DNA from 2 places in the Streptomyces sp. NPDC048604 genome. Region 1 is predicted to be linked to the other one. Evidence: predicted binding sites of a transcription regulator. Region 1 holds the regulator's gene; the other holds the start of a gene.
What was found. The regulator HspR, encoded in region 1, represses chaperone genes until heat shock. The targets are predictions, from matches to a motif close to TTGAGNNNNNNNNNCTCAA.
Positions count from the first base shown of each region.

Region 2: the regulator HspR is predicted to act here: its motif matches at 2,238-2,256, upstream of lon (endopeptidase La).

Region 1 is NZ_JBICVX010000004.1:247,738-257,118, forward strand. It holds gene ACGFMM_RS10495 ((Fe-S)-binding protein) at 1-1,664, opposite strand, end outside; gene ACGFMM_RS10500 (sugar transferase) at 1,797-2,312, opposite strand; gene dnaK (molecular chaperone DnaK) at 2,574-4,409, shown strand; gene grpE (nucleotide exchange factor GrpE) at 4,409-5,059, shown strand; gene dnaJ (molecular chaperone DnaJ) at 5,090-6,268, shown strand; gene ACGFMM_RS10520 (heat shock protein transcriptional repressor HspR) at 6,273-6,725, shown strand; gene ACGFMM_RS10525 (hypothetical protein) at 6,819-7,298, opposite strand; gene ACGFMM_RS10530 (helix-turn-helix transcriptional regulator) at 7,303-8,289, opposite strand; gene ACGFMM_RS10535 ((2Fe-2S)-binding protein) at 8,642-8,962, shown strand; gene ACGFMM_RS10540 (pyridoxamine 5'-phosphate oxidase family protein) at 9,081-9,381, opposite strand, start outside.
Region 2 is NZ_JBICVX010000002.1:252,915-262,295, forward strand. It holds gene ACGFMM_RS05020 (ATP-binding protein) at 1-2, opposite strand, end outside; gene ACGFMM_RS05025 (response regulator transcription factor) at 1-736, opposite strand, end outside; gene ACGFMM_RS05030 (spermidine synthase) at 849-1,517, opposite strand; gene ACGFMM_RS05035 (hypothetical protein) at 1,597-2,112, opposite strand; gene lon (endopeptidase La) at 2,279-4,690, shown strand; gene ACGFMM_RS05045 (DUF2690 domain-containing protein) at 4,766-5,209, opposite strand; gene ACGFMM_RS05050 (helix-turn-helix domain-containing protein) at 5,342-6,352, shown strand; gene ACGFMM_RS05055 (lytic polysaccharide monooxygenase) at 6,395-7,297, opposite strand; gene ACGFMM_RS05060 (lysozyme) at 7,486-8,340, opposite strand; gene ACGFMM_RS05065 (MarR family winged helix-turn-helix transcriptional regulator) at 8,550-9,035, shown strand; gene ACGFMM_RS05070 (hypothetical protein) at 9,091-9,381, opposite strand, start outside.

The DNA of each region.
Region 1 (9,381 bases):
TCGTCCTCGTCGTCCTCGCCGAACGCCATGTTCAGCATCGCGACGTTCTCGGCGCCGAGCTGCTGGAACAGCGGCTCGTTGCCCAGACGGCGCGGGGAGTCACCGGTGCACTTCTCCTCGCCGCCCATGATCGCGAACTTGACGTCCGCCATGTGCAGCAGCTCCGCGAAGGCCTTGGTGGTCTTCTTGGCGCGGTCCTCCAGGGCGCCGGCGCAGCCGACCCAGTAGAGGTAGTCGTACTCCGACAGGTCCTCGACGTCCTTGCCGACGATCGGGACCTCGAAGTCGACCTCCTTGGTCCACTCGACCCGCTGCTTCTTGGCCAGGCCCCAGGGGTTGCCCTTCTTCTCCAGGTTCTTGAGCATCGTGCCCGCCTCGGACGGGAACGCGGACTCGATCATCACCTGGTAGCGGCGCATGTCGACGATGTGGTCGATGTGCTCGATGTCGACCGGGCACTGCTCGACACAGGCGCCGCAGGTGGTGCAGGACCACAGGACGTCCGGGTCGATGACGCCGTTCTCCTCGGCGGTGCCGATCAGCGGGCGCTCGGCCTCGGCCAGCGCGGCCGCGGGCACGTCCTTGAGCTGCTCCTCGGTCGCCTTCTCGTCGCCCTCCATCGTCTTGCCGCCGCCGGCGAGCAGGTACGGCGCCTTGGCGTGCGCGTGGTCGCGCAGCGACATGATGAGGAGCTTCGGGGAGAGCGGCTTGCCCGTGTTCCAGGCGGGGCACTGCGACTGGCAGCGGCCGCACTCGGTGCAGGTGGAGAAGTCGAGGATGCCCTTCCAGGAGAACTGCTCGACCTGGGAGACGCCGAAGACGGCGTCCTCGGCCGGGTCCTCCCAGTCGATCTCCTTGCCGGCGGTCGTCATCGGCTGCAGCGGGCCGAGGGCGGTGGAGCCGTCGGCGTTGCGCTTGAACCAGATGTTCGGGAAGCCGAGGAAGCGGTGCCAGGCCACACCCATGTTGGTGTTGAGCGAGACGACGATCATCCACGTGAAGGACGTGAGGATCTTCAGCGCCGCGAAGAAGTACGTGAGGTTCTGCAGCGTGCCCAGGTCCAGGCCGTCGAGCAGCGCGATCACCGGGTACGAGGCGAAGAAGCCGGGCTCCCAGCCGTCCACGTGGTGCAGGGCGCCCTCGAGCGCGCGCAGCATCATGATGCAGACGCCGACGGTGAGGATGACGGCCTCGACGAAGTACGCCTGGCCGGTCTTGGAGCCGGCGAAGCGGGACTTGCGGCCCGCCTTGGTCGGCTTGCTCAGCTGGCGGATCACGATGAGCGTGACGATGCCGAGCACCGTCATCGTGCCCAGGAACTCGGTGAAGATCTCGTACGGCAGCCAGTCGCCGATGATCGGGATCAGCCAGTCGGCCTGGAACAGCTGGCCGAAGGCGTTGACGATCGTCAGCAGCAGCGCGAAGAAGCCGATCGCGACGAACCAGTGTGCGAAGCCGACGATGCCCCAGCGGTTCATGCGCGTGTGGCCCAGGAATTCCTTGACCAGCGTGATGGTGCGCTGCTTGGGGTCACCGGTACGCGTGCCGGCGGGCACCGGCTGACCGAGCCGCACGAAGCGGTAGATCTGCACGGTGGCGCGGCCGAACAGCGCGACGGCCACCACCGTGATGGCGATCGACACGATGATCGCGGCGAGTTGCATGACGGGCTCCTCGGGCGGGCCTGCGAGGCGGAAGCTGCAGAAACGTACTAAGCGGTAACTTATTTTGGTCCGTGCTGAGGGTACCCAGATATTCCACCGTGCTGTAGTTGCGCCCGCGGTGATCTGTGTCGCTCAGGTGAGCCTTGCCGGCGTCCGCCGCCATGCTCGAATCGTACGGCCCAGAATGGCCAGATCCATGCCCAGCCAGTGGTGGTCCACATAGTGGAGGTCCAGCAGGGGCCGCTCCTGCCAGGGCAGGTCCGGGTCTCCGCTGACCTGCCAGAGTCCGGTCAGCCCCGGCCGTACGGAGTGCCGCCGCGCGCCGTCGCCCCGGCACTCCTCGTCGTCCGGCGCCAGCGGTACGGGCCCGACCAGGGACATCTCGCCCCGTACGACATGGAGCAGCCGCGGCAGTCGGGCGAGCAGTCGGCCGCCGCGCCGGAAGGTGAGCAGCTCGTACGGGCGGCCGCCCAGGCCCGCCCGCAGCTCGCGCCGCAGCACCGCGCCGGGAGGCTCCAGGGGGCCGAGCGCGCCGAGCGTGAGCGCGGTCGCGACGGCGAGCAGGGCGGGGGAGGCGAGGGCCAGCAGGACGAGGGCGACGGTGAGGTCCAGTGCGCGCTTGGCGTCGATGCCCTTCGCCTTCGCCATGCCTTACCTCCGCTTCATGCCGGCTCGTGGGATCCTTCTCGGTATATGTCCGGCTTTGGGGCGTCGAATGCCCCGACTCTCTCACGGTCGGATCTCATTCCCGGGCCGCCGCGCCCGGCCCGCACCGGGCCTCGAAGGCTTCCTGAGCCGCCGCCCTGTCGAAGAGTTGAGCCCCCTCCACTCAGGTCTGTTGACTCAACGGGACGGGTGGTGCATCCTTGAGCCAGTTCCACTCAAGTCAGTTCAGCTGGAGGAATTGAAATGGCACGTGCGGTCGGCATCGACCTGGGCACGACTAACTCCGTCGTCAGCGTTCTCGAAGGCGGCGAGCCCACCGTCATCACCAACGCCGAGGGCGCCAGGACCACGCCGTCCGTCGTCGCCTTCGCGAAGAACGGCGAGGTGCTCGTCGGCGAGGTCGCCAAGCGCCAGGCGGTCACCAACGTGGACCGCACCATCCGGTCGGTGAAGCGCCACATGGGCACCGACTGGAAGATCGAGATCGACGGCAAGAACTTCAACCCGCAGCAGATGAGCGCCTTCATCCTGCAGAAGCTGAAGCGCGACGCCGAGGCGTACCTGGGCGAGAAGGTCGTCGACGCGGTCATCACCGTCCCGGCGTACTTCAACGACTCCGAGCGTCAGGCCACCAAGGAGGCCGGCGAGATCGCGGGCCTCAACGTCCTGCGCATCGTCAACGAGCCGACCGCGGCCGCCCTGGCCTACGGCCTGGACAAGGACGACCAGACGATCCTCGTCTTCGACCTCGGTGGCGGCACCTTCGACGTGTCCCTCCTGGAGATCGGCGACGGCGTCGTCGAGGTGAAGGCCACCAACGGCGACAACCACCTCGGTGGCGACGACTGGGACCAGCGCGTCGTCGACTACCTGGTGAAGCAGTTCGCCAACGGGCACGGCGTGGACCTGTCCAAGGACAAGATGGCTCTCCAGCGCCTGCGCGAAGCCGCGGAGAAGGCGAAGATCGAGCTCTCGTCCTCGACCGAGACCACGATCAACCTGCCCTACATCACGGCCTCCGCCGAGGGCCCGCTGCACCTGGACGAGAAGCTCACCCGCGCCCAGTTCCAGCAGCTCACCTCGGACCTTCTGGACCGCTGCAAGACGCCGTTCCACAACGTCATCAAGGACGCGGGCATCCAGCTCTCCGAGATCGACCACGTCGTTCTCGTCGGCGGCTCGACCCGTATGCCGGCCGTCGCCGACCTGGTCAAGGAACTGACCGGCGGCAACGAGGCCAACAAGGGCGTGAACCCGGACGAGGTCGTCGCCATCGGCGCCGCCCTGCAGGCCGGTGTCCTCAAGGGCGAGGTCAAGGACGTCCTGCTCCTCGACGTCACCCCGCTGTCCCTCGGCATCGAGACCAAGGGCGGCATCATGACGAAGCTCATCGAGCGGAACACGACGATCCCGACCAAGCGGTCCGAGATCTTCACCACCGCCGAGGACAACCAGCCGTCCGTGCAGATCCAGGTCTACCAGGGCGAGCGCGAGATCGCGGCGTACAACAAGAAGCTCGGCATGTTCGAGCTGACCGGCCTCCCGCCGGCCCCGCGCGGCGTCCCGCAGATCGAGGTCGCCTTCGACATCGACGCCAACGGCATCATGCACGTGACCGCCAAGGACCTGGGCACGGGCAAGGAGCAGAAGATGACCGTCACCGGCGGCTCCTCGCTGCCGAAGGACGAGGTCAACCGGATGCGCGAAGAGGCCGAGAAGTACGCGGAGGAGGACCACGCCCGCCGCGAGGCCGCCGAGAACCGCAACCAGGGCGAGCAGCTCGTCTACCAGACCGAGAAGTTCCTCAAGGACAACGAGGACAAGGTCCCGGGCGACGTCAAGGCCGAGGTCGAGGCCGCCGTCGCCGAGCTGAAGGAGAAGCTCAAGGGCGAGGACTCCGCGGAGATCCGCACCGCCACCGAGAAGGTCGCGGCCGTCTCCCAGAAGCTCGGCCAGGCCATGTACGCCGACGCGCAGGCAGCCGGCGGCGCCGCGGGCGCCGAGGCCCCCAAGGCCGACGACGACGTCGTGGACGCCGAGATCGTCGACGACGAGAAGCCGAAGGGCGGCGCTGTCTGATGACGGAGGAGACCCCGGGCTTCGAGGAGAAGCCCGACGTCCCCTCCGGCGCCACCCCTGACGACGCCGCCGAGACCGCCGAGACTCCCTCCGCCAAGGAGGGCTCGGCGGCCCCGGCCGGGGACGCGAGCAAGATCGCCGGTCTGACGGCAGAGCTGGACCAGGTCCGCAGCGCGCTCGGCGAGCGCACCGGGGACCTCCAGCGGCTCCAGGCCGAGTACCAGAACTACCGCCGCCGGGTGGAGCGCGACCGGATCACCGTCAAGGAGATCGCCGTCGCGGGCCTTCTGACGGAGCTTCTGCCGGTGCTCGACGACGTCGGTCGGGCCCGGGACCACGGCGAGCTCGTGGGCGGGTTCAAGTCGGTGGCCGAATCGCTGGAGACGGTCGTCGCGAAGATGGGCCTGCAGCAGTTCGGCAAGGAGGGCGAGCCCTTCGACCCGACCATCCACGAGGCCCTGATGCACTCGTATGCGCCGGACGTCACCGAGACGACCTGCGTGGCGATCCTGCAGCCGGGGTACCGCATCGGCGAGCGGACCATCAGGCCCGCGCGCGTAGCGGTGGCGGAACCCCAGCCCGGGGCGACGGCCGCGAAGGACGACAAGAAGCAGGCCGACGAGGAGAGCGGTGGCCCCGAGAAGGGCTGACGCGAAGATCGTCCGAGAGGAGGGACGCCGGTGAGCACGAAGGACTTCGTGGAGAAGGACTACTACAAGGTTCTCGGCGTCCCCAAGGACGCCACCGACGCCGAGATCAAGAAGGCGTACCGGAAACTCGCGCGCGAGAACCACCCGGACGCCAACAAGGGCGACACCAAGGCGGAGGAGCGCTTCAAGGAGATCTCCGAGGCGAACGACGTCCTCGGCGACCCGAAGAAGCGCAAGGAGTACGACGACGCCCGCGCCCTGTTCGGCAACGGCGGCTTCCGGGCCGGTCCCGGAGGCGGCGGCTCCTTCAACTTCGACCTGGGCGACCTCTTCGGAGGCGGCGCCCAGGGCGGAGCCGGCGGTTTCGGCGGCGGCGGCGGTCTGGGCGACGTCTTCGGCGGTCTGTTCAACCGCGGTGCGGGCGGCGCGGGCACGCGCACCCAGCCGCGGCGCGGCCAGGACATCGAGTCCGAGGTGACGCTCAGCTTCACCGAGGCGGTCGACGGGGCCACGGTTCCGCTGCGGATGTCCAGCCAGCAGCCCTGCAAGGCCTGTTCCGGCACGGGCGACAAGAACGGCACGCCGCGGGTGTGCCCGACCTGCGTCGGCACCGGCCAGGTCTCGCGCGGCTCGGGCGGCGGCTTCTCGCTCACCGACCCGTGCGTGGACTGCAAGGGCCGCGGCCTGATCGCGGAGAACCCCTGCGAGGTCTGCCACGGCAGCGGGCGCGCCAAGTCGTCCCGGACCATGCAGGTCCGGATCCCGGCGGGCGTCTCCGACGGCCAGCGGATCCGGCTGCGCGGCAAGGGCGCCCCGGGCGAGCGCGGCGGGCAGAGCGGTGACCTGTACGTGGTGGTGCACGTCGACGCGCACCCCGTGTTCGGCCGCAAGGGCGACAACCTGACCGTGACCGTCCCCGTCGGCTTCGACGAGGCGGCGCTCGGCGGCGAGATCAAGGTCCCGACGCTGGGCGGCCCCGCGGTCACCCTCAAGCTGCCGGCGGGCACCCCCAACGGCCGCACCATGCGGGCCCGGGGCAAGGGCGCGGTCCGCAAGGACGGCACCCGCGGGGACCTGCTGGTGACCGTGGAGGTCCAGGTCCCCACGGACCTGTCCGACAAGGCGCGCGAGGCCCTGGAGACGTACCGCGAGGCGACTGCGGACGTCGACCCGCGGGCAGAGCTGTTCCAGGCCGCGAAGGGAGCATGAGGACATGGAGAGCCGTCCGGGACGCAGTCGCAACCCCTACGAACTGACCGACGAGACGCCGGTGTACGTCATCTCGGTGGCGGCCCAGCTCTCCGGCCTGCATCCGCAGACCCTGCGGCAGTACGACCGGCTCGGGCTGGTCTCCCCGGACCGCACCGCGGGCCGGGGCCGGCGCTACTCGGCCCGTGACATCGAACTGCTCCGCACGGTGCAGGCGTTGTCGCAGGACGAGGGCATCAACCTGGCCGGCATCAAGCGCATCATCGAACTGGAGAACCAGGTCGCCGCGCTGCAGGCGCGGGTCGCCGAGCTGTCGGCGGCCGTCGAGGGCGCGGCGGCGACGCTGCGTCAGCGCGAGGCCCAGGTGCACGCCTCGTACCGGCGCGACCTGGTGCCGTACCAGGACGTCCAGCAGGCGAGCGCGCTGGTGGTGTGGCGCCCGAAGCGCCCGGAGTAGTCCTCCTAGTCCTCAGGTTCTGAGGTTCTCAGGTTCTGAGCTTCACGTGCGGGGCCCCTGGTCGTACCGGCCGGGGGCCCCGCACGCGTGTGCTCACGGAATGAGCTCCCCGATCACGTCCGTCATGATCTCCCACCACGGCGCGGCGCCGGTGCCGAAGGCGGCGGCGAGGGCGGTGCCGAGGGCCAGGGCCAGGGCGTCGGGCTCGGTGTCCCACTCGGCGCCGACGAGTCCGTCCCCGGTCGAGTCCAGCCGCCCGAGAGCGTCCCTGCCGCGGCTGAGCCGGCTCTCCACGTACGAACAGGGCACGAGCCGGTACCGGACCCCGTCGACGGTCGCGTCCACGCGGAACGACCGCCGGAACACCCGCCCCTTGGCGGGCCGCAGGCGCGCCTCGCGCCCGTCGACGGTGAGCGTGAGGCGGGCGGGGTCGCGGGTGCCGACGGGGATCGCGTCGTTCGTCTCGCCGTCGCCCGGGGTCCGCGCGACGACGACCTCGGGCAGCCCTTCGCCGCCGACCCGGACGGTGCCGGCCGCGAGATCGAGGTCTACGCGCGGTGACAGTGTGTTCATGAGTTCACCGGTCTTGCTCCAGAATGCCGGACTGGGCGATCAGATAACCGAGTTGGGCCCGGCTCCCGCTGCCGAGCGCGGACGCGAGCTTCGCGATGTGCGCCCGGCAGGTCCGCACGTTCATCCCGAGCCGGCGCGCGATGGCCTCGTCGACATGCCCCTCGATGAGCAGCCGGGCGATGGAACGCTGGACGCCGCTGATGCCGTCGAGCACGGGGGTGTACGCGACGACCTCGTCCTCCCACGGCACGCCGTGGAGCCAGAACTGTTCGAACACCCCTACGAGGTACTGCACGAGACCCTCGTGCCGGAGTTCCAGGGCGACCTGTCGATCCGTGCGGGCGGGCACGAAGGCGACTTTGCGATCGATGATGATCAGCCGGTCGATGATCTCTTCCAGCGTGCGCACCTCGAGCCCGTGCGGGGCGACGTGTTCGACGTACGCCATCGTCGACGAGTGGTGGCGCGCGGTGTGCTGATAGAGCGTCCGCATCGAGATGCCGCGTCCGAGAAGTGGCTCGACCCGGCGCAGCGCCTCTTGCAGGATGTGAGGACGGCGTCCGCTCCCGGGCTGGACGGTGAGCAGTTCCTCGGTGCACTCGGCGGTCGCGCGGTCCAGCGTGGCGTTGATCAGGCCGAGCCCTTCCAGCACGTTGATCGAGTCGGCCGCGGACGGGTCCTTGGTGGTGATCGACATGAACGGCTCGAAGGTGTCCGCCCAGGCGACGGTGAGCTGCCGGCGTTCCTGGATCTCGCGCTCGATGGGGTGGATCAGCTGGTTGAGGGCGACGGAAGGCGGTATGGGTCTCAGCCAGGTGAAGTCGTCCGGATCGGGGCGCAGCAGAGCAAGATCGATCAGGCAGGGAGCGACCTCGGTCTCCTTGCGCGCGATGCGTCCCGATCGCAAAGCCTTCGCGTAGAGGTCCCTCCCTGCGGCGCAGAGTTCCTCCGCACCATGCTCATGTCCCCCATCGTCCCCTTTTGGTCGCATATGCACCCCCCTCAGGGTCCTGAATTACAGGAACATGATGCCTGCCCTCGCTGGTGGAAGCGTTCGGAGTGAGCCATCGTCGTAGACGCGGGGGAGGAGGTAATGATCAAAAGAGGTGGAGAACGGCCATGACCAGGACGGTTCGTGCACTTGGCGCCATAGCTGTTGTTGCGGCGGCTGCTCTCGGCGTGTTCGGTGCTTCGGTCGGCAGCGAGCCCTCGTGGGACAGTGCGCCGGCCAGCTCCGTACTTGCTTCACCTGGTGAGCCCTCGTGGGACAGCACTCCGGCGGGTTCGACGCTCGGCACCAACGGTGAGCCCTCGTGGGACTTCGCCTCGGACGGTGCTGACGCATGAGCTTCCCGCCCGACGACCGGGTCTTCCGGCGTGAGATGGCCTCGGCCTACCGGTCCGGGTGGCACTTCATCGACCTCGTCACGGCCATCCCCCACCGTGGCGATTCGTTGATGGTCACCCTCTTCGGAGAGCCGATCGTCGTCGCCCGCGAGCAGGACGAGGACGTCCGGGCCTACCGCTGTCTCCGGCGGCCCCGAGGCGCCCCGCAGCCCGTCCGCTGTGCCATTCGGTACGGCATGATCTTCGTCAACCTCGACCAGCGCGACCACCAGCTGGTCGAACCGGAGACCATCACCGCCACCCCCCGCAGTGCCTGAGCGGTTCCCCCGTCGTTCCAGATCGCTCAGGTGCTTCCCCCACACAGCGGCGCCATCGTGGACCTGAAACACGATGGCGCCGCTGTGCTGTCCGCGTCCGGGGTCCCGGCCGGAGCCCTTACGCCCGGCCCATCGCGCGGGTCAGCGCGATCTCGATGACCACGCGGTCCGGGTTCGGCGCCGGCGTGCGCCCGTACCGCGCCGCGTAGCGCGCCACCGCGTCCGCGACGGCGTCCGCCTCCGTACGGATCCGCGCCACGCCCTCCAGCGTCGCCCAGCGGCCCTTGTCCACCTGGCAGACCGCCACCCGCGCGCCCTCCGGACCCGCCGCCAGCACGTTGGCGACCTTGTGGCTGTGCTTGTTCGTGATCACCCGCGCGACGCCCCGCTCGCCGCCCTCCGGGTCGTACGTGACGCCC
Region 2 (9,381 bases), on a different contig from region 1:
ATGACGCCGGGGTCTCCAGCGCGTAGCCGACGCCGTGCACGGTACGGATGCGCTCCGCACCGATCTTCCGGCGCAGCGCCTTGATGTGGCTGTCGACCGTCCGGGTGCCGGAGGCGTCAGCCCAGTCCCACACCTCGGCGAGCAGCTGCTCCCGGGAGAGCACCGCGCGCGGCGTGTTCGCCAGGCAGACCAGCAGGTCGAACTCGGTCGGCGTCAGGTGGACGTCCTCGGCCCGCACCCGGACCCGGCGCTGCGCGTGGTCGATCTCCAGCTCGCCCAGTCGCAGGATCCCGCTGCGCGGGGTCACCGCCGCCAGCGCGGCCCGCTCCACCCGGCGCAGCAGCACGTGCACCCGGGCGGCCAGCTCCCGCATGGAGAAAGGCTTCGTCATGTAGTCGTCCGCGCCGACCCCGAGGCCGACCAGCATGTCGGTCTCGTCGTCCCGTGCCGTGAGCATCAGGACCGGGACCGGCCGCTGGGACTGCACGCGGCGGCACACCTCCAGGCCGTCGAAGCCCGGCAGCATCACGTCCAGGACCATCAGGTCCGGCTGCCAGGCCTCGGCCGCGTCCACCGCGGCCGGGCCGTCCGACGCGGTCTGCACCAGGAAGCCCTCGGCGCGCAGCCGCGCCGAGACAGCGTCCAGGATCGTGGCGTCGTCCTCGACGACGAGTACCCGACGCTGCGCACCGGGGGTGGCCGCCGCACCGTTGTGAGTGGTGTGTGTCTGCTCCATCGCCCGCCCCTGTCGCGTTGCCGCGTGTGCTGTGGTTCGTGCTGCCGGTCCGTTTGCGGCAGTGATCCGTACGTTGTCGCTCAGCAGCGTAAAGGCAGTTACCTCGTCCCGGCTACGCAGGTCGTACGCCGAGGTGCACCACGTCGGGAACGCCTCGGGCAACGCGGATCTCTTCGGTTCTTACCCCGTTGAATCCGGCATTCCGCAACGAGTTCTCGAAAGTGGAGGACGGCTGCGCGGACCACACGGCGAGCACGCCGCCGGGGTTCAACCGGTCCTTGCAGGCGGCAAGACCGGCCGGAGAGTAAAGACCCAGGTTGTCCTCGGTGACGGTCCAGTCCGGTCCGTTGTCGATGTCGAGGCAGAGCGCGTCGTACGTCTCGGCGCTCGTGTGCAGGTGGGCGACCAGATCGGTGTGCAGCACGGCGCTTCGCGGATCGGCCAGCGAGGCGGCGGAGAGCGGGACGAGCGGGCCGGTGCGGTGCCAGTCGATGATCGCCGCCTCGCGCTCGACGACCGTGATCCGGCCCCAGCGGGGGTCTGCGGCGGCGTGGGCGAGGGAGAAGCCGACGCCGAGGCCGCCGATGAGGACGGAGGGGGCGGGGCGGTCGGCGGGCAGCGCGTCGCGCGCCGCGTCCACGAGCAGCCGCTCCGAGCGGCCGTCGGACGTGTCCATCAGGAACGTGCCGTTGGCGATGATCTCGAAGTGCTCGTCGCGCCGGCGCAGCACGACCTCTCCGTACGGTCCCTCGCGCCGGTCGAGGGTGACGGGGCTGGACATGGTCCCTCCGTGACGGTGTCTCGGGTACGGGCTGCCCCGCCATCCTGCCGGACCGGGCGGCGGGGCCGAACCGGAATATCTACGTACCCGTCGGCGGGCCGCCCTCGGGCAGCGCGGCGAACACCCGGTCCAGGGCCTTCGGTCGGGCGCCGTCACCGGCGACGACGACCCGGTGGTCGTACGAGACGACGTACTGGAACCCGTCGTGGACCACGCCGCCGTCCACCCGTGCGGGCACCGCCGCGTACTGCGGAGACTCCAACGCCTTGCGCAGCTGGGCCAGTTCGGCCGGCTTCATGCGGCCCTCGCGCCGCCGCGGAGAGGTGAGGCCCTGGCGGAGCGTGTAGCGGCCGTCGCCGTACACCAGGAGCTGGTTCGCGACGCCGGCGAGACCGCCGCTCACGTTCACCTCGACGAGTACCTCGTCGGCGCGCGGTTCGGCCTTCGGCGGGGCGGACGTGCTGGGCGTGGCGGACGTCGTGGGCGTGGCGGCCGCGTCCGGCGGGAGGGGCGGCTGCTCCCCACAGGCCGTCAGGGCGACCGCCGCCGCGATCGCCGCCACGCCGACACCCGTCACGCCACGTCGCCGTCTCATGCGCCGAGCATGCCCGGTCCCTCCTCCTTCGCGCAGCCGATCCGTTCGAACGCCGGCCGGACGCTCCCCGCGGGCGATCGCTCACAGCGAACGGCAACCGGGGAACAATCCCCCGCTCACATGCATTGAGTCGGCATAACTCAACTTGAATGCCGGAGGGAAGATCATGGCTGCTGAGTCCACGGCGTCCGTGCCGCTCACTCTGCCTGTGCTGCCGCTCGACGACGAGGTCGTGCTGCCCGGAATGGTGGTGCCCCTCGACCTGTCCGACCCGGACGTGCGCGCGGCGGTGGAGGCCGCCCAGGTCGCTGCCCGAGCGGCGGGCCGCAAGCCGCAGGTGCTGCTCGTGCCGCGGATCGACGGCGCGTACGCCGCGACCGGCGTCCTCGGCACGGTCGAGCAGGTGGGGCGGCTGTCCGACGGCGACCCCGGCGCGCTGATCCGCGGCGGCGGCCGCGTCCGCATCGGCGCGGGGACGACCGGTCCCGGGGGCGCGCTCTGGGTCGAGGGCGCCATGGTCGAGGAAACGGTCCCCGACCCGCTGCCCGGCTCCGTCGCCGAGCTGGTCAAGGAGTACAAGGCCCTCGCCACCAGCTGGCTGAAGAAGCGCGGCGCCTGGCAGGTCGTGGACCGCGTCCAGCAGATCGACGGGGTCTCCGCGCTCGCCGACAACTCCGGCTACTCCCCGTTCCTCACCCTGGAGCAGAAGGTCGAGCTCCTGGAGACCGCCGACCCGGTCGCCCGGCTGAAGCTTGCCACCGCGCAGCTGCGCGAGCACTTGGCCGAGCAGGACGTGGCCGAGACCATCGCCAAGGACGTCCAGGAGGGCGTCGACAAGCAGCAGCGCGAGTTCCTGCTCCGCCGTCAGCTGGAGGCGGTCCGCAAGGAGCTGCGCGAGCTCAACGGCGAGTCCGAGGCCGACGAGTCCGACGACTACCGCACCCGCGTGGAGGCGGCCGACCTGCCCGAGAAGGTGCGGGAGGCCGCGCTCAAGGAGGTCGAGAAGCTGGAGCGGTCCAGCGACCAGTCCCCGGAGGGCTCCTGGATCCGCACCTGGCTCGACACCGTCCTGGAACTCCCCTGGAACGAGCGCACCGAGGACCGCTACGACATCCCGGGCGCCCAGGCCGTCCTCGACGCCGAGCACGCGGGCCTGGAGGACGTGAAGGAGCGCATCACCGAGTACCTGGCCGTGCGCAAGCGCCGCGCCGAGCGCGGACTCGGCGTGGTCGGCGGGCGCCGCGGCGGCGCGGTCCTTGCCCTCGTCGGCCCGCCCGGCGTCGGCAAGACCTCGCTCGGCGAGTCCGTCGCGCACGCGATGGGACGCAAGTTCGTCCGCGTCGCGCTCGGCGGCGTACGCGACGAGGCGGAGATCCGCGGCCACCGGCGCACCTACGTCGGCGCGCTGCCCGGCCGGATCGTGCGGGCGATCAAGGAGGCCGGGTCCATGAACCCGGTGGTCCTGCTCGACGAGATCGACAAGGTCGGCTCCGACTACCGCGGCGACCCGGCGGCGGCGCTGCTCGAAGTCCTGGACCCGGCGCAGAACCACACCTTCCGCGACCACTACCTGGAGGTCGAGCTCGACCTGAGCGACGTCGTGTTCCTCGCGACGGCGAACGTCCTGGAGGCCATCCCGGAGGCCCTGCTCGACCGCATGGAGCTGGTGCGTCTCGACGGCTACACCGAGGACGAGAAGGTGGTCATCGCCCGGGACCACCTGCTGCCGAGGCAGCTGGAGCGGGCGGGCCTGCAGTCCGGCGAGGTCACCATCGACGAGGCCGCGCTGCGCAGGCTGGCCGGCGAGTACACCCGGGAGGCGGGCGTCCGCACCCTGGAGCGCTCGATCGCCCGGCTGCTGCGCAAGGTCACGGCCCAGCACGAACTCGGCGACCGCGAGCTGCCGTTCACGGTCGGCCCGGACGACCTGCGGGCCCTGATCGGCCGGCCGCACCACGTGCCCGAGTCCGCCCAGGACCCGGCGGAGCGCCGTACGGCGGTGCCCGGCGTGGCGACCGGTCTCGCGGTGACCGGCGCGGGCGGCGACGTGCTGTTCGTCGAGGCGTCGCTGGCCGACCCGGAGACGGGCGCGGCGGGTCTGACGCTGACCGGTCAGCTGGGCGACGTGATGAAGGAGTCCGCGCAGATCGCGCTCAGCTTCCTGAGGAGCCACGGCGCGGAGCTGGAGCTGCCCGTCACCGGTCTTAAGGACCGGGGCGTGCACATCCACTTCCCGGCGGGCGCGGTGCCGAAGGACGGTCCGAGCGCCGGCATCACGATGACGACGGCGCTGGCCTCGCTGCTCTCCGGCCGCCAGGTCCGCACGGACGTGGCGATGACCGGCGAGGTCTCGCTCACCGGCCGGGTGCTGCCGATCGGCGGTCTGAAGCAGAAGCTGCTGGCCGCCCACCGCGCGGGCATCACGACGGTCGTGATCCCCAAGCGGAACGAGGCCGACCTGGACGACGTCCCGGCGGAGATCCTGGAGAAGCTGGACGTCCACCCGGTGACGGACGTCCGCCAGGTCCTCGAACTGGCCCTCTCCCCGGCGGAGGTGGCCGTCGGCGTCGCGGCGTGACGCCTGCCCGACGAGGACGGGGCGCCCTCCCGCAGGAGGGCGCCCCGCCGCCGTTGTCGGTGCCTCGCCCCTCGCTCAGTACCAGCCGGTGCAGGCGAGATGCCCCTGGGACTCCCCGCAGGCCCGCATGTAGTGGCGGTCGTCGTCCCAGGCCGTGGTGTACACGCTGCCGCCGGACCTGATCGAGGTGTAGCCCAGCCAGGGCTGCCAGTTGCCGTTCTGCGTGTCCGCCCACGTCCAGGCTCGGTCCACCCAGAGGGTGTCCCCGACGCGGCCCATGACGATCCGGCCCCAGGCGCAGGTCGTGCCCGCGTTGTAGCGCAGTTGGTAGACGGACCCGCTGGGGAACCGGAGCTCCCTCACCGTCGTGCCGGACAGGCCGGCGGGACTCTGCCCGTCGACGCAGGTGCCCAGCGGCTGTGCCTGGGGCTGTGCCTGGGCGGCCTGCGGCATCGAAAACGTCAGCCCGGCCAGGCTCGCCGTCAGGGCGACGAGCACCTTCGTCTTGAATCGACGCATTCTCATGATCCCCCTCGGTCGTTTCGTTTGTTTCCTGCGGAGACCAGAGTGGTTCGGCCGCCGCCCGGAGGCCGAGGTTCCATGCGACGATTCGAGGAGGTTCGAATCCATGGCACGGCAGGGGGACCGGTCATGATGCAACTCAGCGTGGACGCGGCCGGGTTGGCGCGCTCCCGATTCGCCGTCTCGCCGCTGCAGCAGGTCACCGGCACCCTCATGCCGTGGGGGCTCAGCCCACGGGGAGACGTCGGACCCTGGCTCGCCCAGGCCCGCCGGTCGTTGCGCCGGGCGGGGCTGCCTCTGCTGTCCGCCCTGGCGCTCGAGGGCACCGGCTACCTCCCCGACTTCCTCAGCCCCTATCCGGCCTGCCCCGCGCCGACCGTCAAGGACGAACTGGAGCGCGTGGCGGCCACCGAGCCCGAGCGGGTCATGAGCGAGCTGGAGTGCGCCGGCCGTGGCTGGCCCTCGTACGAAGGTCAGGGCGGCGAGCCGTCGGAGACCTTGCGCCGGGCCATGGCCCGCGGCGGGCGTCATGCCGCGAGGCAGGCCGCCACCGAGTTGCGCCGCTACTGGCACCTGGCCTTCGCGCCGCACTGGAGGACCGCCAGGTCGCTGCTCGACGCCGAGGTGGACCGGTGCGCGGGCATGATCGCCCGCTACGGCGCGGGCGACCTCTTCAACTCGATCCATTCCGGTATCACCTGGGACGACGACGCGCTCCGCGTCGAGAGCAGCTTCTCCGGCTGCTTCCAGGTGCCCCGGGTGGTCCTGGTGCCCTCACTGGTCGTGCAGTTCCCCGTGGTGGCCGTCGATCCGCTGGGACCGCTCGACGACTGGCCCCCGCTCCTCGTCTACCCCCTGTCGCCTCCGTCGTCGGGCGAGCACGCCGCGTCCCCCGCACTCGCCCGCCTCGTCGGCTCGACCCGGGCCGCCCTGCTCACGGCGCTGGACCGGCCCGCCACCACCTCAGAGCTGGCGGTACGCGGCTTCCTCAGTCCGGCGACCGTCTCGTACCACCTGGGCATCCTGCGCCGCTCGGGCCTCGTCACCCCCATCCGTGACGGACGGCGCGTCCTGTACCGGCGTACGGCACAGGGGACCAGGCTCGTCACCGACGACGGCGGCGGGACGGCCCGCCCGTAGGCCGAGCCGTCCCGCCGCCGCTGTCGGTCGCTGTCCGTGCCGTCAGGCCGTCCTGCGGCGCCGGCCGAGCAGGAGGCTGCCGGTGGCGAAGACGGTCAGCGCGCCGGCCGCCGCCAGGGCCGGGACCAGGGGGGAGTCAGCGGCGGCGGTCGTGTCGGCGGAGAGGGCGGGGGGCTGCTCGTCGCCGCCGTGGCCGGCGTGGCTGACGGTGGAGCGGTCCGCGCCCGCCGCGAGCTTCGCCTCCGTCGGGGCCGTCGCCGAGGTCGCGCCGCCGAAGGTGACGTCCGAGCAGCTGTAGAACGCCTCGGGGGAGTCGTTGCGCTGCCAGACCTGGTACACGATGTGCCGGCCGGTACGGGCCGGGAGGTTGCCGGTGAAGGCGTAGTACCCATCCGTCGAGGTGCGGGTGGTGGCGTACGTGGCGACCGGAGTGGCGTCCAGGTCGGACCACTTCAGGGGCTGCGTCGGGTCGAAGCCCTGCTTGGTGATGTACATCGTCATCGTGCCCGAGTGCGGGGCCGTCACGCGGATCCTGAAGTCGAAGGAGCCCGCCGCGACCGCCGTCGAGGGCCAGTCGGTGCGGGCCCAGTCCAGGGCGCGGTACTTGTCGCGGCCCGCCGAGCAGAGCTTGCCGTCCGGGATCACCTCCTGGTGCCGGCCGTCGGCGTTCGCGAGGTTCACCTCGTTCCAGTCGTACAGCGGCTGGGTCCCGGAGTCGTTCACCAGGTCCTTGCAGACCTGGGACCTGGGAGTCTCCGGGCCCTCCGCGTAACAGGCGGCGACCCGGCTCACGGGGTTGAACACCGCGCCGTGCGCGCTCGCCGCGGTGGGGAGCAGCGGGACGAGGACGGCGGCGGACAGGGCGGCGGCTCCGGCCAGGGCGGCGGTGCGGGCGCGAGAGGCGCGGCGGCGGGGGGTGTGGGGGAGAGGGGTGTGGGACGGCATGCGGGGCTCTCTCTCGTACATGGGGGAGGACGGACGAGCAGCAACGAGCAGGCGCCACACAGGAGTTGCGGCTTCCTGCGGGACACCGCCGCAGAGCTTCGCATTGGTCCATACCAATGGGCAACCCCCCGGGCGTGCCGCCGCACGCCCGGGGGGCCGTCGTCCGTCATGTGCCGCCGTGTTCGGGATCAGCCGTTGGCCAGCGCCCGCACGCGCGTGATGTCACCGTTGAAGTGGTTGTGGTCGCCGACCGTCGGGCCGGTCGAGGTGTACTGCCACATCGTGTAGTACGGCCAGCCGGCCGGGAGTTCGCCGACCGTGGACGCGTACCGCGCGATCCACAGCGGGTTCGTCGACGCGAAGCCGCCGTAGTTGCCGGTGCACTGCTTCCACCAGCTCGTCGCCGTGTAGATCACCGGGTCGCGGCCGGTCCGCGCCTTGTACCGGTTCACGAAGTCGCGGATCCACGCGACCATCCCGGACTGCGTCTTGCCGTAGCAGGTCGCGCCGTACGGGTTCCACTCGATGTCGAGGGCGCCGGGGAGCGTCCTGCCGTCCGCGGACCAGCCGCCGCCGTTGTTCACGAAGTAGTCCGCCTGCGCCGCGCCCGACGTCGTGTCGGGGGTCGCGAAGTGGTACGTGCCGCGGATCATCCCGACGTTGTAGGAGCCGTTGTACTGCTGCGTGAAGTACGTGTTCTTGTAGTACGTGCCTTCGGTCGCCTTGACGTACGCCCAGCGGACGCCGCTGTTCCACAGGGTCTGCCAGGCCACGTTCCCCTGGTGGCTGGAGACGTCCACGCCCTCGGTCTGGACCGCCTGGGCCACGATGCCGCCGGGCTTGCCGTCGCGGCCGTCGTGCTTGACGACGCCCATGCCCATGTACGCGGTGCCGCGCTCGGGCACCTGGGCGGCGCTCGCCGCGCCGGGCAGGGACAGGAGGAGAGCCAGCGCCGCACATAAGGCGGCGATCACGGTGGGGCGGTCGGCGAGGGCTCTGGATCGGGTTCGGGTTCGGGTCATTCCGGATCTGTGCACGGGCATTGCGTGCCTCCGAAAGGCTCGGTGGGGGGACCTGCGACATGTCATGGTGTGGACATGCCAGAAATGACGCTACGCACGTAGACCCCGCCGACGGAAGGGGGTCCGGGTGCTGCCGATGGTCTACGCCTGCGAAATACTGGAGGAGCTGCGGCGTTGTCGGCCGCCGAAGGAAACTTTCAGCGATCGGAAAGCGCGCGAGGGGTGCTGACGTGCACGGAAGCGGTACGGGGAGTGAAGTCGACCCCACGCCCGGGAATGGTGTGGACCGGGAATTCCTCGCTCTCGAACGGGAATTGTCCGTCTTCCTGCGCCGCGCCCGCGCCTCCTCCGGCGAGATGGCCCGCGAGGTCCACCCCGAACTGGAGCCCGCCGCCTACGGACTGCTCGTCCGGCTCGACGAGGCCGGCCCGCAGCGCGCCACCGAACTCGCCGCGTACATCGGCGTCGGCAAGGCGACCATGAGCCGCCAGCTGCGCGCCCTGGACGACCTCGGCCTGATCGCCCGCGACCCCGACCCGGCCGACGGCCGCGCCTGGCTCGTCCGGATCACCGACGAGGGCCGCGGCCGCTTTCGCAGCGTCCGCGACGCCCGGCGCGAGCGGTACGTGCGCAAGCTCGCCGACTGGGACCGCGGCGAGGTCGCCGAACTGGCCCGGCTGCTGCACCAGCTCAACGCCCGCGCGGAGAGCGACTGACCCGGAACCGGCGCAGGGCGGGCCTGACCCGCCCCGCCCCACGCGCCGGGTGCGCCTACAGCTCCGCCCACACCGCCGTCGCGTCGTCGTGCAGCTTCCAGCGCCGTACGCCCCCGGCCGCCGCGTCCGCTGACTCGTGCGCCCGCACCCGTTCCACCAGGCCCCGCGGCCCCTCCTTCGCGAGCAGCGCGCAGCAGTCCGCCCAGTCGCCGGCCCCGAACAGCTCCACCCAGCGGGCCGCCCCGTCCGTGAGCGCCGCCAGCGCCCGGACCTCCGCCCGTGGCGTCGTCCCGGCGACCGCGCGCGCGGCCACCGCCGGGTCCGCCGCGGCGGTGAAGAACCCGCC